2 regions of the Streptomyces canus genome follow, and region 2 is predicted to be linked to the other one. Evidence: riboswitches for the same ligand, from Rfam matches in the RefSeq annotation. Region 2 holds a riboswitch; the other holds the start of a gene.
The links. A riboswitch is a leader RNA that binds a small molecule or an ion and turns the genes downstream of it on or off. The one in region 2 is predicted to bind ZMP and ZTP.
Positions count from the first base shown of each region.

Region 1 (3,193 bases), 5.9 Mb from region 2:
GGCGGCCCCGGGGAGGGGCGGGAAAAGGCGGAGGCCAAGAGCTCGACGGGCCCGGAGCATGGCGGGTGGTGGGCGGTGCCGGGGCTCGCCGTGGGATTCGCAGCGGGAGTCGGCGGCACGCGGCTGATACGCCGCGCGGCGGTCGGGCCAGGAGCCGGACCGCCGCGGGATGAGCCACGACAGGAACTCATCGATCTCTAGGAGTCACCGGTCTTTGACAACTCAAGAGAGGACGTGCGTCAGCCGAGGTCGATCTCCGGGTACAGCGGGAAACCGGCCACGAGGTCGGTGGCCCGGTGGGAGATCTCGTCCGCGACCTTCGGGTCCAGGATGTGCTGGGCCTTGGAGGGGGCGCCCTTGCTGGTGGTGCCGGGCTCCGTGGTGGTGAGGACGCGGTCGATGAGACCGGCGACCTCGTCCATCTCGGCGGTGCCCAGGCCACGGGTGGTCAGGGCGGGGGTGCCGATGCGGATGCCGGAGGTGTACCAGGCGCCGTTGGGGTCGGCCGGGATGGCGTTGCGGTTGGTGACGATGCCCGACTCGAGCAGGGCGGCCTCGGCCTGGCGGCCGGTGAGGCCGTAGGAGGAGGCGACGTCGATCAGGTTGAGGTGGTTGTCGGTGCCGCCGGTGACCAGGGTGGCACCGCGGCGCATCAGGCCCTCGGCCAGGGCGCGGGAGTTGTCGACGATCCGCTGGGCGTAGTCCTGGAAGGAGGGCCGACGTGCCTCGGCGAGGGCGACGGCCTTGGCGGCCATGACGTGCGGGAGCGGGCCGCCGAGGACCATCGGGCAACCGCGGTCGACCTGGTCCTTGAGGGAGTCGTCGCACAGCACCATGCCGCCGCGCGGGCCGCGCAGCGACTTGTGGGTGGTGGTGGTGACGATCTGGGCGTGCGGGACCGGGTCGAAGTCGCCGGTGAGCACCTTGCCGGCGACGAGACCGGCGAAGTGCGCCATGTCGACCATGAGCGTGGCGCCGACCTCGTCGGCGATCTCGCGCATGATCCGGAAGTTCACCAGACGGGGGTAGGCCGAGTAGCCGGCGACGATGATCAGCGGCTTGAACTCACGGGCCGAGGCGCGCAGCGCGTCGTAGTCGACCAGACCGGTGGAGGGATCGGTGCCGTAGGAGCGCTGGTCGAACATCTTGCCGGAGATGTTGGGTCGGAAGCCGTGGGTGAGGTGACCGCCGGCGTCCAGGGACATGCCGAGCATGCGCTGGTTGCCGAAGGCCTGGCGGAGCTCGGCCCAGTCGGCGTCGGAGAGGTCGTTGACCTGGCGGACGCCGGCCTTCTCCAGGGCGGGGACCTCGACACGCTGGGCGAGGACGGACCAGAAGGCGACGAGGTTGGCGTCGATGCCGGAGTGCGGCTGGACGTAGGCGTGCCGGGCGCCGAAGAGCTCCTTGGCGTGCTCGGCGGCCAGGGACTCGACGGTGTCGACGTTGCGACAGCCGGCGTAGAAGCGGCGGCCGACGGTGCCCTCGGCGTACTTGTCGCTGAACCAGTTGCCCATCGCGAGGAGGGTGGCCGGGGAGGCGTAGTTCTCGGAGGCGATCAGCTTGAGCATCTCGCGCTGGTCGTGGACCTCCTGGCCGATGGCGTCGGCGACGCGCGGCTCGACGGCGCGGATCACGTCGAGAGCGGCGCGGAAGGCCGTGGACTCGGTGGACAGGGGCTGCTGCTCTGACATGGCGGCCTCCGGGCTGCGTGGCTTGAAGCGGTCACGGATCACGGTTCGGCCCAGGCGCACGGCACTTGGTCATTCACAGGCCGCTCCCCGATGGTCCGTCCCATCCCAGCGCGCCAGTCACGGCCTGTCGGCCAGCCTACCGGGCACGTGGAACGACCCCGGCGCGACGTCCACCATGCGAGCGACGGCTTCGAGGCCGGGCCAAGGGCCGGGGCCTCGAAGCCGGGGCGGTGCAGGACGTCAGAACAGCGCGTCGGTGAGGCGGTCGATCTGGTCGGCGTCCGAGGCCCAGCAGTAGAGCATCACCTCGTCGGCACCGATGCCGACGTAGGCGTCGGCGGCCTCGCGGATCTGCCGCGGTGTGGTGAGCAGGCCGGCCTCCATGTACGCGACGTGGCCGCTGAAGGCGTAGTAGTCGCGGAGGTTGCGGCGGGCCCGGTCCAGGGTGTCGTCGGGGCCGAGAGCGACGTTCGCCTGGGCGACCAGACGGGGGTGGCCGGGGCGGTCGTGTTTCTGCCAGGCCGTTTCGGCGGCGCGGAACAGGTTGGACATGAAGGAGGGCGGCAGGGCGGCGCCGAGGAAGCCGTCGCCGAAGCGGCCGACGCGGTCGAGGGCAGCGGGGGCGAAGCCGCCGAACAGCACCTCCGGGCCACCGGGGGTGGTGGGGGCAGGACCGATGGGGTCGATGCCTTCGCCGTATGGCTCGCCGGACCAGGTGCGGCGCAGCAGGGTCATCTGTTCGTCGAGGCGGCGGCCTCGGCGGTGGAGGTCGGTGCCGGCGGCCAGGCAGTCGTCCTCGCGCCCTCCGACGCCGATGCCGAGCGTGAAGCGGCCGCCGGAGAGGCGGTCGAGGGTCGCGGTCTGCTTCGCGAGCAGGGCGGTGTTGTGGAGCGGTGCGATCAGTACCTCGGTCTGGACGCGGATGCGGGACGTGGCGCCGGCGAGGATCGCCAGGGTGACGAGGGGCTCGGGGTTGTCGTAGACGAGGCGGTCGAGCAGGCCGAGGGTGCTGAAGGGGCTCGCGTCGGCGCGCCGGGCCCAGGTGAGCAACTGGGCGGGGTCGTCGATGGGGAGGCCGAGGCCGATGTTCATGGGAGAGTCCTCCGGAGGGCGTACGAGATCCGCCGGTCGGCCGGATCCGGTGCCGCCCCTCCGTGGTGCCGCGCGCTGTGCGCGGACCTGCTCCCGTTCTGCGGCGATGGTTCCAGAGAGCGTGTGCGTCAGAGTGCGCCGACCGTAACGCGATCGGACGGGGTCGGCAACGCGTTTTCGCCGACCGCTCGCGGACACGGCCTCGGGGACACGGCTCGCGTCCGGCGGACAGTTGGAGATCAGTGAGAGCTGGTCCGAAACCAACCCACCCCTCACCACCTCCCCTAAGGTCACTGCGTGCTCTTTGGAATGGTGTGTGCTCTGGGTGCCTCCGTGTGTTTCGGGACGGCCACCGTGCTGCAGGCGATGGCTGCGCGCGCGGCGGATACGGGCGGTCGCGACGGCGAGGG
Region 1 is NZ_CP107989.1:4,075,156-4,078,348, forward strand. Features, by position in the region: gene OG841_RS18255 (hypothetical protein) at 1-201, shown strand, start outside; gene OG841_RS18260 (glycine hydroxymethyltransferase) at 240-1,691, opposite strand; ZMP/ZTP riboswitch at 1,733-1,822, opposite strand; gene OG841_RS18265 (LLM class flavin-dependent oxidoreductase) at 1,932-2,783, opposite strand; gene OG841_RS18270 (hypothetical protein) at 3,093-3,193, shown strand, end outside.
Region 1: linked by a shared signal. The riboswitch ahead of OG841_RS18260 (glycine hydroxymethyltransferase) and the one ahead of OG841_RS45590 (hypothetical protein) in region 2 are both predicted to bind ZMP and ZTP.

Region 2 (3,193 bases):
CCGTGTGGATGGGCACCTCCGCGGACGGGTACTTCGCGGCAGTCGCCGCCTGGGCGATCGCGTTCCTGGCCCTCGCGGTCACGGGACACCGGCCACGGTCGGCAGGTCTTGCCTCCGGGCTTCTCTTCGGACTCACCGCGTATCTCTCGTACGGACTGACACTGTTCGCGGTGATCGCCGGTGGCGTCCTGCTGCTCGGCTCCCGACGGCTGCGCCCCCTCCCCTACGTCCTTGCCGGATTCGTCGTCGTCCCGGCCGTGTTCACGTTCGTGGGCTTCAACTGGTGGGAGGCGTATCACCTGCTGGTCACCCGCTACTACCAAGGGGCCGGCGGCATCCGCCCGTACGGCTACTGGGTGTGGGCGAACCTCGCATGCACGGCACTCGTCGTGGGACCGGCAACGGTGGCCGGGCTCAGACGAGCCGGTGCGACTCCCATCCGCCAGGGTCTTCGCACGTGCCTGCGCCGCTCCGACGCCGAACCTCGCCTTGCCCTGCTCGCCTCCGCCGCCCTGTTTGCGCTCCTCGCCGCCGACCTCTCCGGCATGAGTAAGGCGGAAACAGAGCGCATCTGGCTGCCGTTCGCGATGTGGCTGCTCCCGACATGCGCGTTCCTGACCCGGCCCCGCGCCTGGCTCACCGCACAGGCGGTCCTCGCCCTACTCCTCAACCACCTGCTGTTGACGGGATGGTGACGCGGCAACGTGTCGCCCTCGGCCGTCCGGCGGAAGCGTGTCGGCGGTAGGTGTCCCGGCCTGAGTCCTCTGCGGAAACCGGATCGGCGGTGACTCCTGCTTCCTGAGCCGCGAGTACGACCACATCGATTCCGGTCCGGCCGCGCGGGCTGGATCATCGACCACGCCGGAGCCGATCACGGCGGGAAGGCTCTGTCCAGATCGGTCTCCGCACTCGCGGGAGCCGCGCATTGCTTGGCGGGGTCGCCGGTCACCACTGGCCGATGACCGGCGCGTCGGGTTCGTGCTGCCGCCACGTCCGGGTGAGGCGTGCGAGCCGTTCCGCGGCGGCGAAGCCGTGCACCGCCGCGACCTTGCCGTCGCTGATCTCGAACGCCGCGGTGCCCACGATCCGGTTCTCGAGAACGGCGAGCACGGCGGGCCAGCCGTTGACCTGCGCGAGGTGGAATGAGGGCGAGCCGTCGGCCAGGCGCCGCTTCGCGGAACTGGGTTTGAACGCGGTCCGCATCATGGTGGCGATACGCTGCGGCGTCTCGTAGCGCCACAGCGTCCTGGAGAGGCCCGCGCCGTCGGAGAGCGCGGTCGCGTCGTCGCCGTGGATCCACGTCATAGCCTCCTGGGTCAGCTGGACATCACTGACGCAGGCGCCCAGGCGGTCGACGCTCACGCGGGAAAACGGCCGCTCCCCGATGGTTGTCCACCTTCGCCAGTTGCGGCCGGGTGGGATCTTTCTCGGCGTCGCGCCGGGGCGCGCAGTCAACTCGCGGCAGAACTTGGGGCCGCGACAGACGGAGGGCACGTCGGCGGCGTAGCCCTGCAGCAATGGACGAAGCCCAGTGGGGAACCCTGACGCATCCTTAACGCCTTACTTGCGCTTCCCTGACGTAGTGTCGGGGGCGGAGTGCCGGGAAGTCTGGTCGGCGAAGTGTCCTGTCCTCGACGAATGCGTCCGCAGGGACGCCAAGGAAGGTCTTCGCGTGACCGTCTCGAAGTCGGCCGCCGCCATCGCGGCTGCTCCGTCTGCTGTCGCGGGCGGCCGTGGCCCGCGCCGTTCCGTTCTCTTCTTCGCGTTCGCCTTCGCGGTGATCGCTGACCCCGTCTCCTCGGTGGCGTACGCGATCGAGGCAGCGTTGCGCGCCCTGCATGGCGACCTGGCGCTGCTGCTGCCCACGATGAGCCTGGTCATCGGGCTCGTCGTGGTCGTCACCGCCAACTACTGGCAGCTCGTCCGGCGCTTCCCCAAGGGCGGCGGCGCAGCGGCCGCGGCCGGGCGTGCGTTCGGTGCGCGCTGGACGTTCCTGCCCATCGGCGCGCTGGTCGTCGACTTCGTGCTGACCATCGGCATCTCGATCGCAGCCGCGACCAGCGCGGTCATCGCCCTCTTCCCAGGGCTTGCTCCGCTGCGCATCCCGATGGCGCTTCTGCTGCTGGTCGTGGTGGCGGGGCTGACCTGGTTCGGGCACGGCGGACGGCTGCTGTTCGCCTTCATGACCGTGGCCTTCGTCATCATCTCCGTGGCCGTACTGATCCTCGGCTTCACCTCGCCCCATGCCACCGGCCACGCCGCCACCTCGGCCGACCCGGGCCGTTCGGCGATGCTCGCGGTGGTCCTGGCGTTCCCGGTCGCGATGGCGCTGGCCACCGGAATCGAGGCGCCGTCGACCGCCATCGCCCAGCTCGGCCAGCTCGACGACACCCACCGCCGCCGCTTCGGCCGCGGGACGCTCGCGCTGCTGGTCGTGATCGTCGGAGGGCTGACTCTGGCCCTGACCGCGCTGGCCGTGCAGTTGCACATCGGTATCCCCGGCACGGACTCCACCCAGATCGCCGACATCGCGCACGCAGCCGCAGGACCCGGCTGGCTCTACAGCGCCTTCCAGCTGACCAGCTCGCTGCTCCTGCTCGCCGCGGCCAGCTCCTCCTTCCAGGCCGGCCCCGGACTGCTCAAGGCCCTGTCCGGCACACCCGAACAGCCCGGAGTGCTGCCGCCGGTCCTCGGCCGGGTCAACCGCCACCACACCCCCTACTGGTCGGTGGTCGTCTACCTCGCTGCCGCAGCACTGATCATCGTCGCCGCGGCGGGCCAGGAGCAGAAACTCGTGCTGTTCTACGCGGTCGCCGTCTTCGTCAGCTTCCTCGTCGGACTCGTCGCCATGGCCCGTTTTGCCCTCCGCGAGGACAAAACGGCCCTGGCCTGGGTCAACGCCCTGGCCGCCGTGGCCGTCGCCTTCACCCTGGCGGTGAACCTGCTCCGGGGCTGGCCGATGCTGTCCCTGGTGGCCACCCTCCTCATCGCGGCCGGCCTGTACGCGCGGTGGACGCGGGCCGGACGCCCCACCGGCATCGAAGACCTCGAGGCACGCGCCGAGGCGGAGTGACGGCGTGATGCGTACGGCACGGCGGCCTGAGCGGTAGTCGTGCCCTGCGACACCGGCTGACCACTCCCCGTGCGCATCAGACGGCCGAGACCGCGAGCGTCAGCACAAGCCCTCCATGTG
Region 2 is NZ_CP107989.1:9,988,252-9,991,444, forward strand. Features, by position in the region: gene OG841_RS45585 (hypothetical protein) at 1-695, shown strand, start outside; gene OG841_RS45590 (hypothetical protein) at 946-1,305, opposite strand; ZMP/ZTP riboswitch at 1,335-1,419, opposite strand; gene OG841_RS45595 (amino acid permease) at 1,673-3,073, shown strand.